2 regions of the Paenibacillus dendritiformis genome follow, and region 2 is predicted to be linked to the other one. Evidence: riboswitches for the same ligand, from Rfam matches in the RefSeq annotation. Region 2 holds a riboswitch; the other holds the start of a gene.
The links. A riboswitch is a leader RNA that binds a small molecule or an ion and turns the genes downstream of it on or off. The one in region 2 is predicted to bind glycine.

Region 1 (9,389 bases), 470 kb from region 2:
GACATCCAGCGTGCGGACTCCATATTGCTTCAAGCCGCTCCCGGAGATGACGAATTCATGCTTGCATACGCCCGGATAAGGCACTTCGAAATACGGTGCCAGCCGGTGCATCATGTAGTTCGCGTTCAGCACCGCGCATTCGGAGACGCGGCGAAGTCCGTCCGGCCCGTATGTGCGCATATAGGTGTACGCGCGGACGAGAATGCCGAAGTTGCCAAGGTAGGCTTTGACCCTTCCAATCGAGGTTGGCCGTTCCTCTTCGAATCCGAAGGTGCCATCTTCGTTCTTCACGATGAGCGGCTTCGGCAAGTATGGCGCCAGTAGGCGCTTGACACCTACCGGGCCGGCCCCGGGACCGCCGCCGCCATGCGGGGTGCTCATCGTCTTGTGCAGATTCAAATGCACGACATCGAAGCCCATGTCTCCCGGGCGGGTGATGCCCATAATGGCGTTGGAATTCGCGCCGTCATAGTACAGCAGGCCGCCGGCTTCGTGGACAATATCGGCAATCTCGAGAATATGCTCCTCGAACAAGCCGAGCGTGCTCGGATTGGTCAGCATGAGCGCCGCCGTGTCCGGACCGACCGCCGCCCGGAGCGCCTCGAGATCGACAAGCCCCCGTTCGTCCGACGGGATCGTAATCGTATCGAGTCCGGCCGCCGTCGCGCTCGCCGGGTTCGTGCCGTGGGAAGAGTCGGGGACGATAACCTTCGTGCGGTGCTCCCCTTTGCTCTCATGGTAGGCCCGGATCATCATCAGGCCTGTCCATTCCCCGTGAGCGCCTGCCGCGGGTTGGAGGGTAACCTCGTCCATCCCCGTCAGCGCGGCCAGATCCTGCTGGAGGGTATACAGCAGTTCCAGCGCGCCTTGAATGCTCTCGGCCGGCTGATACGGGTGAATCTTGGCGAAGCCAGCCAAGCGGGCGACATCTTCGTTAATTTTCGGATTGTATTTCATCGTGCAGGAGCCGAGCGGGTAGAAGCCATTGTCGATGCCGAAGTTGCGGCGCGACAGCTCGGTGTAATGACGGATGACGTCGACTTCATAGACTTCCGGCAATTCCGCCGGCTGCTGGCGGAGCATCGCCTCCGGTATCATTTCTTCAATAGCCCGCTGCGGAACATCGCATTCCGGCAGTGAATAAGCGGTCCGCCCCGGCTTGCTCAGCTCGAAGATCAGCTTTTTCTCCGGTTTCATACAGCACCCTCCAATCGTTCGGCAAAGTGGTCGATTTCCGCCTTCGTCCGGCGTTCCGTCACGGCGATCAGCATATGGCCCGCCAGCTCCGGATAGTAACGGGACACATCCAGTCCGCCGATGAATCCTTCCTTCATCAGGCCGGCGTTCAAGGCCGTCGGGCAGACGCCTTCCGGCAGCTTGACCAGGAATTCATTGAAGAACGGCGAGGTGAATGGAAGGGACAGGGCCTTCGCTTGCGATATCCGATCGGCGGCGTAATGCGCCTTTTGAATGTTCAGATTCGCGACCTCGCGAATGCCGGCTTTGCCCATCACGGACAAGTAGACGGAAGCGCTTAAAGCCAGCAGCGCCTGGTTCGAGCAAATATTGGACGTCGCCTTCTCCCGGCGGATATGCTGCTCGCGGGCTTGGAGCGTCAGCACGAAGCCCCGTTTGCCGTCGCGGTCTTTGGTCTGTCCCACGATCCGGCCAGGAATGCGGCGCATCAGCGGCTCGGATACGGCGAAGTAGCCGCAGGTCGGACCGCCCAGAGACGAGGCGATGCCGAACGGCTGGGCGTCCCCGACGACGACGTCGGCGCCAAGCTGTCCCGGACTCTCCAGCAGGCCGAGCGACAGCGGATTGGCGCTCATAATAAGCAATCCTTTGCGCCCGTGAATCATCGGTTCGATGGCCTTCACGTCCTCGATGCAGCCGAAAAAGTTGGGCGATTGCACGATGACCGCAGCCGTGTCGCCCGTTATTAGCGCCTCCAGCTTCTCCAGGTCGGTCACGCCGTTCGCATCGGGCGCCTCCACAATGTCAAGGCCGAGTCCGCGCGCGCTCGTATGCAGGATCTGCCGCGCTTCCGGATGCACGGTGCGCGAGACGACGATCCGCTTGCGCTTCGTGACGGCGCTTGCCAGCACCCCGGCTTCCGCCAGCGCGGTCGCCCCGTCATACATGCTCGCATTGGCCACCTTCATGCCCGTCAGCTCGCATATATACGATTGGAACTCGAATATGGCCTGCAGCTCTCCCTGGCTGATCTCCGGTTGATATGGCGTATAGGCGGTATAGAACTCGGAACGGGAGATCACGTGATTGATGACGACCGGAATATGATGGTCATAGATGCCGGCCCCAAGAAAGCTCGCATATTGATCGAGGTTGGCGTTGCGGGCGGCCAGTTCCTGCATATGGCGCAGCAGGGCCGCTTCGTCCAGCGCCTCGGATATCGGAAGCCGGCCTTTGTAGCGGACGGCTTCCGGAATGTCGCGGAACAGCTCGTCGATCGATGCCGCGCCCATCGCCGCGAGCATGTCCCGCTCGTCTTGCTCGGTCATCGGGATATAGCGATGTGTCTTGGTCATGCAGGCGAACCTCCCTTGGTCTCAGTAGGGCGTTGATAGAATGGGGCGGCGACGACGCGGGCCTTGAGCCGCTTGCCGCGAATCTCGATTTCCAGTTCCGTATCCAATTCGGCGTATGGCGATTCAATGAGCGCCAGGCCGAGATTGCGCTTCAAGGTAGGGGATTGCGTGCCCGACGTCACTTCTCCGATAAGCTTATCGCCCGCGTAGACAGGATAATGGGTCCGCGGGATGCCGCGATCGATCATTTCGATGCCCGCCAGTCGGCGGGGAACTCCTTCTTCCTTCTGCTTGGCGAGCGCTTCTCTGCCGATGAACTCTCCTTTGTTCAGCTTCACGCACCAGCCAAGACCCGCCTCCAGCGGCGTAATCCGCTCGGACAGCTCCTGGCCGTACAGCGGGAGCTTCGCTTCGAAGCGAAGCGTATCTCTGGCCCCCAAGCCTACCGGAACGAGCCCGAACGGTTCGCCGATCCGCAGCAGCTCCGTCCACAGATGGGGCGCATCGTCCGCCGCGATATAGAGCTCGAAGCCATCCTCTCCCGTGTAGCCTGTGCGCGAGACGAGAGCCCGAATGCCGCACACCTGGACATCGGACAAGAAGTGAAACGCTTTCAAGGCGCCGACAGGCGCTTCGGTCGCCTGCGTCAAAATGGACAGCGCCTGCGGTCCCTGCAGCGCCAGCAGGGCGGTGCGGGAAGACGCGTTGTCGATATCGACGCCATCCGCCGCATGGTCATGCAGCCATTGGACAACCTTGTCCGTATTGGACGCGTTCACGACCAGCATGTAGCGATCTTCGGCTAGCCGGTAGATGAGCAAATCGTCGACGACGCCTCCGTGCGGATAACAGAGCAGAGAGTACTGCGCCTTGCCGTCCTCCAGCTTGGACAAATCATTCGTCGTCATCTTCTGCAAAAAGGAGAAGGCGGCAGGACCGCTCACGAACAGCTCCCCCATGTGCGACACATCGAACAAGCCGGCCTGCTGGCGTACGGCCTCGTGCTCCCGCTGGATGCCGCTGAATTGCACCGGGAGCTCCCAGCCGCCGAAATCGATGCAGCGGACGGAAGGATGGCCGGCATACGTCGAAAATAGGGGCGTGCGTTGTAACGTGGACATGACATCACCTCGATATGCATAATGGATGGAAATCAAAAAAGGACAGGCGAAAGAAGGCCGATCCGCTTCTGCGGATGCCTTTTTACGCTCTGTCCTGTGTACCTGAGAGTTACCTCATGATCATCCGGCTTCCGTCTGCCGAAGCCGGCCCATAAGTTTCCCCTTGGGTGACCCGTTTGCAAGCGGGTGCTCTCCAGAGGCGCGTCCGGTAAACGTCCTTTTGCCTGAGAGATTCACCCGTGGCGGGCTTACTCCTTCGGCGTTACTGTCTCGCAGTAATCTCTCCCTTTACCATCATTCGCAATGTGCAATTGTCATACCTCCATTATTACTCGAACCTTCCTGACATTGTCAATCCATTTCTGCGAACTTCCGCGAAAATGATTCTCATATTGACATGGAGGGGAAGCTGAACTACGCTATAGATGTAAAATTGGAATATGATCACATACCGCGAATGAAGACGATCGGGAGAGACCGGGCTCCCAGTCCCGGCACCGAAGGAGCAAGCCGCCGAACCGCCGTTCGGCGAGGAATCTCTCAGGTAGAAGCACCGTCGTCCGACGCACCTCTGGAGAGAGCGTACAGCCGCCCAAGGGGAATACCGGCCTGCCGCGGGCAGCCGGGCAAACTCTCAGGCACCCGGGACAGAGAAAAGGCGAACGAGTCTTTGATCTGTCTTTTTTGCTGTGCCGGCGAATTGCGATAATAATGAGAGAGGAATGAGCGTGAACATGAGCGAAGTGAAAGAGAATCTGTTGTACAGCGAGGAGCATGAATGGGTCGCGGTCGTCGAAGGGCGGACCGTGCGCATCGGGATATCCGATCATGCGCAAGCGGAATTGGGAGACATCGTCTTTATCGAGTTCCCCGAGATTGGAACCGCTTTATCGGCGGGCGACAGCATGGGATCGATCGAGTCGGTCAAGACAGTATCGGAGCTGTACTGCCCGGTATCGGGTACGGTGACCAAGGTCAACACCGACCTGGAGGACAGTCCTGAGAGAGTGAATAGCGAACCGTACGAAGGCGGATGGATTGCCGAGGTGGAGCTGGACGGCGTTCCGGAGGAAGCGTTGAAGCATCTGTTGACCGCGGAGGGATACCGGAAGCATATCGAGTAGGGGAGGCCTGCAACCCCGGCCGCAAGACGATGCGGGCACATGAACATGAGAATAACGGAGCATCCATGAATAAAGCGGCGCTCCTTCTCGCATACTAGCTGTGTACATGAGTATATGCGAAATGGAGAGTTGCCGAATGAACAACCAAGAACATAACCGCGACCAAGCGACGAAGGCGGAAGTGCAGACGACGAAGCTGAACAGAATGCCGGACGTCGAGGGACAAGACGCCGAGTTCGGAGCCGATCTGGAAGGCGCTCAGCAGTGCCGAATCGTACCCGATGCGGAAACGAAACGGTCCGAATAGTGCGTGTCTCAGGCACCGCAAGCCCCCCCAGTTCCTGGAACTGGGGGGTTGCTTTATCCTTGAACCCGCGGCGTGGTCGGATCGCATTCCGGAGAAGGGACGGCGCCGGTCAGGGCCAATTTGATCAAGTAGTAGCATTCCTCCCGCGCCATATGATCCGGCATCAACGGACTGATAATATCGAGCGTCTCCGCGTTTAACTCCATTTCCTCCAGCTCCAGCAAAAATTTCGTGAACAGCTTAATCTCCAGGTTCACATCGCGGTGGAACCGCTCCATCGCAGGGAAGCGGCGAAGCTGGGTCCGCAAGTAGCCGACCATTTCGACCGCTTTTTTGTAATAATCATCGAAATGCTTCTCAAATTCGCGGCTCTTCTCGATCAGCCGCCTCTCCACCGCATCCAGGTTCGACGCGATGGCCGATGCATGGCCGGAAGCGTCCGACAGCCATACCAGATCATAATGTAGCGCATCGAACAATGGCACTGGCTTGCCAGCCCGCACGGCATCGAGAATATAGACATACTCTTGCAGCTCATTGAGCATATGATTGAAAAAGGTCGGCGGGAGAAATACGGTTACCTGGCCGAGCAGCAAGCGGCGCAGCAGATCAAGCTTGAAATTCTTCAATTCCATCGTCGCGGCATGCGCATCGGCAACGATGGCAAGGGCTTGGGACTCCGAGGAGGCCTGGCGGGCTCGGTTCAGGAGTTCGTCGAACCGCCGAATCAACTGATCCGCCTGACGAATGTCCTTCGCTTCCCGCGGCGACAGGGCGTCCAGTATGAAGCGGGAATGATCTCCCAATATTTGCAGCCAGAAGCGGTGCTCGAACAAGAGCGAACCCGGCGGAGCGGCCTGGGGATGATGAGTATACATGTACACTCTCCTTTGCAGATGATGGATGACGAGCCAAAATCCGTTCTATTGTCATCGTATGTGGAACAGATTGTCTCGCATGCCATCTCTCTGTCAGCCGTTCCGAATGCAACAACCGCTGTCCCGAAGGACAGCGGTTGCGCCTTGGCCAGGTCAGGCCGATACTACGAATTCGATTGCATATCGATCAGCACGCGGGCGAGGACCGCGGCCGCTTGGGCGCGGGTCGAGGTGCCCTCTGGAGAGAACTTGTTGCCGCCCATGCCTTGAATATAACCGCGGCTCACGGCGGCCGCGACAGCGGAGCGGGCATCCGCTCCGATCTTCGCCTGGTCGGCGAAGCCGAGAGCCGGAGCGTCATCGGTCTTCAGCTGCAGCGCCTGCGCCAGCATAACGACCATTTTCTCGCGCGTCAGCGGGTCACGGGCTCCCGGCTCGGCAATGCGGTCATTCCATGTCTTGCCGGAAGCAGTGAGACGATCAAGCAGCGAGGCGAATTCCGCTTGGGTGACAAGATCGTTCGGCTTGAACATATTCAAGCTGCCCTTGCCTTCGATTAACTGGTGAGCGGCTGCAACCTCGACCTTATCTCTGGACCAGTGCGTGCGAATATCGTCGAATGTCTTGGACGATTCCTGCGCCGTATAGGCTCCGAGCGACGCTGTCGTGAAGCGGACGCCGTCCTTATCCCAGCGAACGCCTGGAGCGTAGTACGTCCATGCCTCCTTCGCATCCTTGCCGTAGACGCCGACCTTGCGGGCATCCTTCACGGCGGAGGCGCTCCATTTCAGTCCAATCCGGATCGGCTTGGTGACCGTGTCCTTCTCGCCTTGAACAGTCAATCCTGGAGCGACCTGTCTCAGTGCGGACGCTTGCCCGCCTTCACCCAGCGCCGCCAGCGCCAGGCGTACGGTCAGATCTCCATTTTTCCCGGTAAAGTCAACAAGCGACTCCGCAGGAATAAACACTTCAAAGTCCTTCCCGGACAGCAGCAGCGCTTTGCCCGAAGCGGCAAGCTGCTCCGCCAGCGCGCGGGTGATGCGGATATCCGCCAGTTCGATGTCGTTCCAAGCGATATCTGTGAGATCAAGCTTCACTTCAGTCGCTTCCTTGTCATTCAACTGCGAACTGAGCGCCGACGACGATACAAGCAGCAAGCCCTGCTTCTTGCCGTCCTTCTCCGTTACCGTGAAGGTGCCGGCTTTCAAGGTCTTCCCGGCCGGTTTCGACGGAGTGGAGGAGTAGGAGCTGCTGGAAGACGATCCGCCTGAGCTTGGGCCAGGCTCCGGTTTTGGTTCGGGTTTTGGTTCTGGCGGTTTGGGGGCGTCCACGATCTCAATCCAGTCCGGCGAACCGTATACTAGTTTTATAGGCTCAATACTTTCTAACTCCAAATTAACCAGCCAGAACTTGTAGGCTCCCGGATCATTGCTGGAAAATACCACGGTGCCAAAGGTGCCATCTCCCGAGTACGCCGCCGTTGGAGGCATACTGGTGGATACCAGGAGCGCCTTCAGATTACCTTCCACAATAAGCTCCTTTGTAAAACTTAAGTCGGCATCCGGGTGATTATTCTTCAAATATGTTGCAAAGGTAACGCTAGGCTCAACCCGAACATCTTTTAAGGAAGCATCATAAACCAATGCATAGGATGCAGAGTATACGGCTTCAGTGACAGAGAAGCCGATATCTACCTTGAACTCTTCTCCCGTATACGCTTGTTTTTTCTCTACCTTCACATTGGCATAGACCGCATCCGGATCAAAGTCGAATGAAATCGTCCGGGACGGGGTCTCATAGCCGTTCTTGATGTAATCCCATGCATAGATGTCAACTTCATTGAGTCCGTCCTTCAGATGCGGGATGTCGATGGTGAAGATACCGTATGAATTAAAGTTCACCTTATATTCTTCATTGGTATCCTTGTTGACGGCCTTCATCTGAATGAGATCCTGAATTGGAGAGTTCACATATTCCAAAATTGTGTCGGAGACAGTGCCTGTAATTTTTCCTTTGCGTTCCTGCGGGTTATCAACCCGAATCACCGGCTCATCAATCTTGACTTGAGGAGCCGTACTATCGATAAGGAAAAGAGCGCGCAGATTATCCAAACGTTCGCCGTTAACAACAGGAACCATAAAATATAAACCGTCTTTCGGAGTGACGGAATTGTCTCCACCCAGACTTCCGTCCCAATCGACAGACAAAATGCCAGGGATTTGTTCAGCCGTATTTACGTATGCATCGCCTAGTGCTTGGCCATTCAAATCCACGACGGCTAGTTTGAAATCGGTGATTTTTTTGTTAACCTGGATGCTTACCTTTGTCGTATTATGCGCAGGATGCCCGTTCGGCGCAAAGATGTTGGGGCTGACCTCAATCTCCCCAATAGCAGGTACTTCAAATTGTTTGCCGATATACACGCTCACAGGAAGCCTGATTTCGTGGCCGCCATCGCCTGTCAGAATGACATGGCCTTCGTAATTTCCTTTGGCGTTCGGCGGTATTTGCAAGGTGATGTCGAACGTTTGCCCTGGGCTTACTGTTTCCTCGCTCGACGTTAGAACTCCGCCGTCTGCAGGCCACTGGATGGAGATTGAATATTGCTGACTCGTGCTGGAGATGCCTTTCAGCAGTACCGTTTTCTTAACCGTATGATCCGGAGACATTGCTCCGAATGAGAGGCTGCCCGTTTCATATTCGAACGGTGCCCCCGGGTTATCTTTTACCGCGACGTTAGCGGTCTCTTGCACCAGAGCGATCGCTGGAGCTTTTACACTTCGAACAAGATCGACCCGGCCTGCCCCCTGCTCGGTCAGTTTATATACGTTATTGGCACGATCCTTCAAATCTACGGCATTATTCATCATCAATGCTTTGATTTCATCTGGAGTGAGATCAAGGTTATTCTTGCGGGAATACTCCACCAGCAATGCGGCAGCTCCCGCGATATGCGGCGAGGCCATGCTCGTGCCTTGCGAGCTTCCGTACGCGTTCTCGTAATTGCCGTCCCAGGCCGGCACGGATGAAGTGATACCTACGCCCGGAGCGGCAATGTCCGGTTTAATCGTATAGTCCGGCAGCGCAGGGCCGCGGGAGCTGAAGGAGCCGAGCATATCTTGCTCCTCGACATCGCTGCGGACAACCTTCTTCACCGAGCCGGACGTAATATAATTTTTCAAGATAAGACCGTCGGCTTGCGAAATGGTATAGGTAGGAACGAATTCATCGGCTTTCCCTTCGCCGAGAGTCGCGGCCAGATCGCCAGCTTCGTTGTTGAAAATGATGAGCGCGGCGGCTCCGGCTTTTTTGGCATTTCTCGATTTGTCGCCGAAGCTGATCTCCCCGCGGGAGACGACCACGAGTTTCCCTTTGACGGTTTTGTTCTTAAAATCATCCGGCTTTCC
Region 2 (9,389 bases):
TTCATGCACATGACCTTGATTGATCAACAGCACATCCCCTTCGGTCAAGGAAAATTTCCGCTGATTGACCATCGCTTCCAAGTTGCCCCGCAGCACGAAGATGATTTCCATGCTGTTATGCCAGTGATTGGGAACGTAGTTCACGCTGTGCAGCGACACATCGAAGGGCAAAGCCTCGTCTGTTTCCACGAATTCATAAATCGGATGACTCACCGGGATATCCTCCATTAGTACGATTTCTAGCGATGCGTATATCCTTATACCTACATTCTATATGAAGCCGGGCTGAAAGCAAAAAAATCATTGCGGCCGCAACTTCATGCGACGAGTCCGCCACAGCTGCAGTCCCCTCCGCCCCTTTGCTCGATTACATAACAAACCGGACTTCCTTCCGCCATTCGTATCAGCTCCACCAAAGCTGCATTTACTCCGTCCAATCTGTTCATCTACTCCATCAATGCTGCTTTACTCCCTCCACTCTGTTCATCTACTCCACCAATGCTGCATTTACTCCGTCCAATCTGTTCATCTACTCCAACAATGCTGCAAAAATACAGCAATTTCATTGACACCACTCTATGAAAAAAGGAATCCTGCAAAAATGCAGGAATTCCCTGCGCTATGGCCTGGATTGGGTTCAAAATAGGCGAAATAATGCAGTTTTGCAGGATTTTCTCGGAATTTCGCCTCTTGGGTCTCAAAATGCTGCGCCTGTGCAGGATTTTCATGTGACTTGCCTGACTTGCCTCCTCAGCCCTGCCCTCTCCCCACTTTGCCCTGCTCTCCATGCACAAAAAAAGCCGACCATCAAGTTGTTCGGCCACCAATCTTGCTATTTCCCGGCATTGCCCGCGCTTGCGCTCCTCACTGCTTCATATGCCGTTAAATAAAGCCGGGTTTCCGCCACGACCACGCCGGACAGCCCCAACAGGGCGACCAGATTCGGGAGCGCCATCAGTCCGTTCACGATATCCGAGAGCAGGTAGATCGCCTGCAGCTTGATGAACGCGCCTGCCGCGACCAGTTCCACGTCCCGGTCACATTGAGCTTCTTTTCCTCGCCCCACCTGTTCATCAACTCCACCAATGCTGCATTTCCTCCCCCCACCTGTTCATCAACTCCACCAATGCTACTTTACTCCGCCCCATCTGTTCATCTACTCCACCAATGCTACTTTACTCCGCCCCATCTGTTCATCTACTCCACCAAAGCTGCATTTACTCCGTCCAATCTGTTCATCTACTCCACTAAAGCTGCTTTACTCCGTCCCACATGTTCATCTACTCCAGCAATGCTACTTTACTCCGTCCCATCTGTTCATTGTATCTCCACCAATGCTGCTTTACTCCCTCCACTCTGTTTATCTACTCCACTAAAGCTGCTTTACTCCGTCCAATCTGTTCATCTACTCCAACAATGCTGCAAAAATACAGCAATTTCATTGACACCACTCTATGAAAAAAGGAATCCTGCAAAAATGCAGGATTTCCATGCGCTATAGTCTGGATTGGGTTCAAAATAGGCGAAATAATGCAGTTTTGCAGGATTTCCTTGGAATTTCGCCTCTTGGGTCTCAAAATGCTGCGCCTGTGCAGGATTTTCATGTGACTTGCCTGACTTGCCTGACTTGCCTGCTCAGCCCTGCCCTCTCCCCACCTTGCCCCGCTCTCCATACACAAAAAAAGCCGAACATCAAGTTGTTCGGCCACCAATCTTGCTATTTCCCGGCATTGCCCGCGCTTGCGCTCCTCACTGCTTCATATGCCGCAAATAAAGCCGGGTTTCCGCCACGACCACGCCGGACAGCCCCAACAGGGCGACCAGATTCGGGAGCGCCATCAGCCCGTTCACGATATCCGAGAGCAGGTAGATCGCCTGCAGCTTGATGAACGCGCCTGCCGCGACCATCACGATGAACGCGATGCGGTAAGGCAAGATCGCCCGCACGCCGAATAAATAGACAATGCAGCGCTCGCCGTAATAATTCCACCCCAGAATCGTCGTAAAAGCAAATAAAACAAGACATATCATGAGAACGAGGGAGCCGAACGGCATCGCGGCATCGAACGCCGCCTGCGTCATCGCCGCGCCTTCCGCCGTACCGTTCCACGCCCCGGTCACAATCAGCGTCAGGCCGGTAAGCGTACAAATAATAATCGTATCAATGAACGTGCCAGTCATCGAGACAAGCCCCTGTTCCGCGGGCCATTTCACCTTGGCTGCCGCCGCTGCGATCGGGGCGCTGCCGAGCCCGGATTCATTCGAGAATACGCCTCTCGCGATGCCGCTCCGAATGGCCATCATGACGGTCGCGCCGAGGAATCCGCCTCCGGCCGCCGTCGCGCTGAAGGCGCTCTGGAAGACAAGCGACAGCGCGTCCGGAATCTTGTCGGCGAACGCGATCAGAACGATGGCGCTGGCAGCGACATACACGAGAGCCATCGCGGGCACGACTTTAGTGGTCACCCTCGCAATACTCTGGAGACCGCCAATCGTCACCAGAGCTACCGCGAGGGTCACCACTCCCGCGGTTACCGCCACGGGAATCCCCAGGCTGGACTCGCTGGAGGATACGATAGCGTTCACTTGGGGAAGGGTGCCGATTCCGAAGAGAGCGACCAATATCCCGCTTATCGAGAAATAGATCGCGAGCGGCTTGAACTTCGCGCCCAGGCCTTGCTCGATATAATACATCGGCCCCCCCGATACTTGCCCGTTATCGTCGATTTTCCGGAACTTCACGGCCAACAAGCCTTCCGCATACTTCGTCGCCATGCCAAAAAACGCGGCCAGCCACATCCAAAACAGCGCGCCCGGCCCGCCTATCTGAATCGCGGTGGCAACGCCGACAATATTCCCCGTTCCGATCGTGGCCGCCAGAGCTGTAGCCAGCGCGCCAAAGCTCGTCACGTCGCCTTTGCCGTCATTTTTCGCCGTGAATATCAGCTTGAGCGCCAGCGGCAGACGGAGGACCTGCAGCAGTCCGAGCCGAATCGTCAGGAAGATCCCGGTTCCTACCAATAAGATCAACAACGGCGGCCCCCACACAAATTGATTCACCCGATCCAGCCATACTTCCAATCCATGCATTACAATTCCCCTCTTCATCTTGAAATCAAAGTCCGAAGACATAAAAAAGAGCCAAATCGATAGATTTGACTCCGGGGACATTTTTGCAGAATAGCAAAAAGAAGGATATGTGAATGCTATCACAATACCAACATAACGATGCCTGACATCTGCAATCCCTGTCCTTTTACCTGAGAGTTTTAACGCGTTTCTTGCTGCGTCTTGCCCCTTCGGTGCTCCGCGATGGAGTCTCTCCAGAGTCCTGTCCGTATACGGTCCTGCTTATCCAATTCGGTTACGAACGATAACAAGCGCCTGAGAGCTTTGCCCCTTCGGCCAGGTTGATCCTGTCTCCCGTATACTTCATCCAGATATGAAGTTTGTTCATCTATTATAGAGAACCATCTCGGATTCCGCAAGAGATTTTCGGTATGGGAAAAAGAACCACCCCCGCTTTCTCCCGCTCACAACGGGCATGATTCGTCCTCCTGGAGAATACATATCATGTGAGAGCCTGCAATCATTGTCAATGAATATTCTCACAAAGGAGTGATTATGCTTGTCACCGTTCCAAATCAGTCCGAAGGTTGAAGCATTTTTGCAGGGAACGAAAAAGCTGTTCATCAATGGCGAATGGGTCGAATCCGTCCAGAACAACGTCTTCTCGTCGATCAATCCGGCCTCGGGGCAAGTGCTGGCGGTCGTGTCGGAAGCGCGGGAAGAGGATGTGGATCGCGCGGTCAAGGCGGCGCGTCAGGCTTTCGATCATGGCCAATGGTCCACCATGAGCGCCGCGGATCGCAGCCGGCTCATCTATAAGCTGGCCGATCTTATCGAAGCGAACAAGCAAGAGCTGGCCGAGCTGGAGACGCTGGATAACGGCAAGCCGCTGCGGGAGACGAAGGCGGCCGATCTCCCGCTCACGATCGAGCATTTCCGTTATTATGCCGGCTGGGCCACAAAAATCGTCGGACAAACCATTCCTACGGCAGGCAACTTCCTTACCTATACGAGACATGAACCGGTCGGGGTCGTCGGCCAGATCATCCCGTGGAACTTCCCGCTGCTGATGGCGGCCTGGAAGCTTGGCGCCGCCCTCGCCACCGGCTGCACCGTCGTCCTGAAGCCGGCGGAGCAGACGCCGCTGTCGGCCCTCTACCTCGCACAGCTAACTCAGGAAGCAGGGTTCCCGCCTGGCGTCATCAACGTCATTCCGGGCTTCGGAGAGACCGCGGGCGCGCCGCTCGTCCGGCACCCGCAAGTCGACAAGATCGCCTTCACCGGCTCGACGGTGGTCGGAAAATCGATCATGCGCGAGGCCGCGGACACGGTCAAAAAAGTAACGCTCGAGCTCGGCGGCAAATCGCCGAACATCATCCTCCCGGACGCCGATCTGTCCCGGGCGGTGCGCGGCGCGCTCCGGGGCATCACCTTCAACCAGGGACAGGTGTGCTCGGCCGGTTCGCGTCTCTACGTGCAGAAGAAATTGTATGACAACGTCGTGGCCGACCTGGCATCGGAGGCGAAGCGGATTCGCGTAGGCTTCGGCCTCGATCCCGATACGGAAATGGGCCCGCTCGTCTCGTCCGAGCAGCATGACATCGTGAAGCGCTATATCGAAGCGGGGAAAGCGGCCGGCGCGGAGCTCGTTGCGGGCGGCAACGTGCCTGCCGATCAGGGCTATTTCGTCGAGCCGACGGTATTCGCGCATGTCGATCCGAAGATGACGATTGCCCGCGAAGAGATCTTCGGGCCGGTGGTGGCGGCGATGCCGTACGATACGCTCGACGACTTGATCGAACAGGCCAACCAATCCGACTACGGCTTGGCTGCGGGAGTATGGACGCAAAATCTGAAGCAAGCCCACTATCTTGCAAGCAAACTGAAAGCCGGCACGGTCTGGGTGAACTGCTATAACGTCTTCGACGCGGCCGCTCCGTTCGGCGGCTACAAGCAATCGGGCCTCGGGCGCGAAATGGGATCCTACGCGCTCGACAACTATACCGAAGTGAAGACCGTCTGGGTGAACCTCAACTAGAACGGGGCCTGGGACTGAGAATAGGAATGCGGCGACCAAGATACGGCGGACGGGTGACGGGTTAGTCCACTCCCGAGACATAAGCTCGCGAACCCTGGATTTCGGCAAGACGTCAAGCCGCGCGCGGCTTGGCGTCTTTTTGCCATTCGCTCAACCCCCTCCGGCCCCTGAGCAGCACCGCCGCCACCTCATAATTTTTCTATTTTCTGTTAATAAGTCGGACTCTCCATGAATAAATATACATATCAAATCGTCACACCCCGGCTCTTCATACGCGCTCCCAGAAGTTAAAGCGCATATCTTGCTGCACATGCCGCGGTCTATTGCCCCTCACCGGTATAAGCTCAGCTTGAGTTCTTATACACATCCATTCCAATCGCAAGGAGGAAAATGAAGTTGGCAAATCGTTGTCTACCCCATCCATTGTTCCGGAGATGGCTGCTTGCCTGCGGCATGGTGCTCGCCCTCGTGCTCGCCATGATCGTGTTCTCCGGCAAGGCGCTTGCCCACGGTTACATCGATGCCCCAAGCAGCCGCGCCGACCTGTGCGCCAAGGGCGTCAACAAAAAATGCGGGTTCATCATCTATGAACCGCAGAGCCTGGAAGCGCGCAAAGGCTTCCCTGCCGCCGGTCCGGCCGACGGCAAGATCGCAAGCGCGGACGGCGCTTTTCCGGAGCTGGATCAGCAATCGGCCACCCGCTGGAGCAAGGTCGGCATTACGCCGGGAACGACGACGTTCCATTGGACCATTGAAGCCAATCATGCGACCACGAGCTGGAAGTACTACATCACGAAGCAGAATTGGAATCCGGATGAACCGCTCACCCGCGCTTCCTTCGACCTGACCCCGTTCTGCAGCGTCGATTACAAAGGCAAGCAGCCGCCTCATTCCTATTCGGATACATGCGAAGTCCCGAGCCGCACCGGCTATCAGGTCATTTTGGCGGTATGGGAAATTGCGGATACGGCGAATGCGTTCTACAATGTCATCGATGTGGACTTCGGGGGCGGTTCCCCGACCGATCCGACGCCTCCGGCCGCGCCGGCGAACCTGGCCGTATCGAACGTCACGTCTACGAGCGCCGTGCTGACATGGGATGCATCGACCGACAACGCAGGCGTCACGGGATATAAGATATTTAGAGGCTCCACGTTGGCGGCTTCGACGAACGGATCGACGTTAACCTATACCCTAACGGGCTTGACGCCGAGCACCTCCTATTCGTATACGGTCCGGGCCGTGGATGCCGCCGGCAATCAATCGGCCAACAGCAATGCCGTCACCTTCACCACCCTGCCCCCGCAGCCCGATACGGAGTCTCCTTCCGCGCCGTCATCCTTGACAGCATCCGCTATCACTTCGTCGAGCGTGACCTTGACCTGGAGCGCATCCACGGACAATGTCCGCGTTGCCGGGTACCGCATTTATAACGGATCTGCACTGGCGGGGACGACCAGCGGATTGAGCTACACCGTGTCCGGTCTGCAGCCGGAGACCTCCTATACGTTTACGGTTGCGGCGTTTGATGCCGCCGGCAACACATCCCCGCCCAGCGGCGCGTTGAGCGTAACGACAGCGCCCGCTCCTGTCGCCGCGCCTTGGGCTCCGAACACCGCGTATGCGGCAGGCGCGCTTGTCACTTACAACGGCAAGACGTATGAGGCGCGGGTCGCGCATACCTCGCAAGCCGGCTGGGAGCCGCCGAATGTCCCTGCCCTATGGCTGTTGAAATAATGCCGCAGCAATGAACAGAAGCCCTGATCGTCAGGGCTTCTTCCTTTCCCCGTATTAAGAAGGATGATCTATACGGGCTGGCAATATGATGACGCAGCCTATTTCGGCTTGACCAAGAAGGAGTATCAAGAGCTGCTTTTCAAGAAGCCGGAAGCCCGGAGCGTCAGAAAAGGGGCTGCCCCCCTTTTCCGCTTGCCATGCATGCGCTTCAAGCATCACGCGCCTTCTTGTCAGCCCTTGCGGGCTGAGACGAGAGAAGCGTAGGTTTGATTATACTCCTCCCGCAGCTCGGCGACGACATCGGCAATGGGCGCCGTCCGCTTGATCGCCCCCACGCCTTGCCCGGCCGACCAAATATCTTTCCATGCCTTTGCTTCGCTGACTTGCGCAAAAGAAAAATCCATCGTGTCCTTCTTCTTCAATTGGTCCGGATCAAGCCCTGCCTTGCGAATGCTCGGAACGAGATAATTGCCATGGACACCGCTGAACGCATCCGTATAAATCAAATCTTCCGCATTCGATGCCATGAGCATGCTTCGATAAGCTTCACTTGCAAAGGTCTCGGCCGTAGCGATAAAGCGCGTCCCCATATAGACCATATCGGCGCCGAGCACCTCCATCGCCACGATATCCCGCCCGCGGGAGATACAGCCGGCGACAATCGTGATTCCGCTCCAGAACTCTTGCACCGCGCTCAGAAAAGCAACCGGGTTGAGCGTTCCCGCATGCCCTCCCGCACCGTTGCAGACGAGTATTAAGCCATCGACCCCCGTATCGGCCGCTTTTCTCGCATGCGTCAGATGGATCACATCGGCAAACACAAGCCCCCCATAGGCATGCACGATATCGACAACCGCTTGCGGATTCCCCAGCGACGTAATCACAATCGGGGGCTGGTACTTCTTGATCAGCTCAAGATCCGCTTCGTAGCGCTTGTTCGTCCGGTGCACGATCAGATTGACGGCCCAGGGAGCTACGGGCTGTTCATTCTCCTCCTGCCGGGCTGCGGCCAGCTCTGAACGAATCCGCTCCATCCACTCTTCCAAAATTTCTGGCGTACGGGCGTTCAGCAGAGGAAACGAACCAACAATACCGGCTTTGCAGCCTTCAATCACCATTTCCGGGCTTGATACCAGAAACATCGGAGCGGCAATCACAGGCACTGCGAGCCGCTCTTTTATCCGTGCGAATTGCTGTTGCGACATGCTCCTCATCCCTTCAACAATTTCTGTGTGTCCCCGTAATCTAGCAGCTGCTTCTGTTGATTAATTACAGGTTACCAATTATGACCAGTTATTTCAATCATACGATTCTGCTCTTCACGTTATCACTTGTTCTGAGGCCCCCCTCCTAATCACGGTCATATAAGAAAAAAACGCCGAGCCTACCGGATGCGAAGGCTCAGCGCTTATGTTCTGCTATCCTATTGTTGAAATCGGACTGCCGCTGCGTTCTGTTTACTTGAAGGAAGCATACCCTTCATCCGCCATCACGACACTGCCGTTAATCGCGCCGGCTTCCTCGAGAGACATCAAATAGACCGCATCGGCCACTTGCTCGGGCTGCGTCAATTTATTGCCCATGACTTTGGATTTCATCGCCTCCAACATGCCGTTATCCTTGTAGCCCTGAATAATCGGCGTATCCACTGCGCCCGGCGCGACCGCCACGACGCGAATGCCGTAAGCCGCCAGCTCCAGCGCCGCCGATTTGGTCATCATGATGACGGCGCCCTTCGTCGCGTGGTAAGCGAACGTTCCCGGCGAAGCCAGGAAGCCGAATACCGAAGCGGTATTGATAATGACGCCCTTGATGCCCAGCTCTCTCATCTTGCGCCCGGCCGCGATAATCCCATAGGCTACTCCGTGCTGGTTCACGTTGATGACATCATGATAATCCTTCAGATTCTGGTCAAGCACCGGCGTAACCCGTCCGATGCCGGCATTATTGAACATGACATCAATGCGGCCGAATGTCTCGACCGCCCGGTCCACCAAGGCCTCCACCTCTTCCAGCTTGGATACGTCCGTCTTGACAAAGACGGCTTGTCCGCCCTGCTCCCGAATCAGATCGACCGTGGCTTGCCCGGCTTGTTCATTGAAGTCCGCGACTACGACGCGGTCGCCCTTCCGCGCGAATTTCAACGCCGTCTCCCTGCCGATTCCGCTTGCTCCTCCGGTGATAACGGCTACTCTGTTCTCGGCCATGCTTCATTCCTCCCCACTGTTGTCACTTAGAACCGCCTTGCTGAAATGTGAGATAGCTCATTGACTTCAAGCGCTCTCTTATGCATTTATTGTAGCACCGCTTGTTATTAACTAAAATTTATATAAACTAATATATAATTAAGCACTGCTTAAGTAGAGGGGAAAAGTTTATGAATCTCGAACAACTGGAGTACATTGTCCAAGTTGCCAAAACCGGGTCATTTACGAAAGCGGCGGAGCAATCGCATGTCACGCTGTCGGCGATAAGCCAATCCATCTCCTTGCTGGAAGCGGAATGGGGCGTCAGCCTGTTCCACCGCTCGCGCGGGCTGGGAGCG

Region 1: linked by a shared signal. The riboswitch ahead of gcvT (glycine cleavage system aminomethyltransferase GcvT) and the one ahead of L6439_RS13010 (alanine/glycine:cation symporter family protein) in region 2 are both predicted to bind glycine.

Annotation. Positions count from the first base shown of each region.
Region 1 covers NZ_AP025344.1:2,501,861-2,511,249, forward strand. The annotation lists gene gcvPB (aminomethyl-transferring glycine dehydrogenase subunit GcvPB) at 1-1,197, opposite strand, end outside; gene gcvPA (aminomethyl-transferring glycine dehydrogenase subunit GcvPA) at 1,194-2,552, opposite strand; gene gcvT (glycine cleavage system aminomethyltransferase GcvT) at 2,549-3,673, opposite strand; glycine riboswitch at 3,761-3,872, opposite strand; glycine riboswitch at 3,876-3,971, opposite strand; glycine riboswitch at 4,132-4,238, shown strand; glycine riboswitch at 4,243-4,326, shown strand; gene gcvH (glycine cleavage system protein GcvH) at 4,408-4,797, shown strand; gene L6439_RS10955 (hypothetical protein) at 4,934-5,104, shown strand; gene L6439_RS10960 (DUF2935 domain-containing protein) at 5,158-5,982, opposite strand; gene L6439_RS29290 (S8 family serine peptidase) at 6,147-9,389, opposite strand, start outside.
Region 2 covers NZ_AP025344.1:2,967,430-2,976,818, reverse strand. The annotation lists gene L6439_RS13025 (GH39 family glycosyl hydrolase) at 1-213, opposite strand, end outside; gene L6439_RS13020 (hypothetical protein) at 447-827, opposite strand; partial or broken gene L6439_RS13015 (alanine:cation symporter family protein) at 833-1,030, opposite strand; gene L6439_RS13010 (alanine/glycine:cation symporter family protein) at 1,750-3,090, opposite strand; glycine riboswitch at 3,239-3,337, opposite strand; gene L6439_RS13005 (aldehyde dehydrogenase family protein) at 3,629-5,107, shown strand; gene L6439_RS13000 (lytic polysaccharide monooxygenase) at 5,561-6,844, shown strand; gene L6439_RS12995 (NAD(P)H-dependent flavin oxidoreductase) at 7,075-8,049, opposite strand; gene L6439_RS12990 (SDR family NAD(P)-dependent oxidoreductase) at 8,302-9,051, opposite strand; gene L6439_RS12985 (LysR family transcriptional regulator) at 9,222-9,389, shown strand, end outside.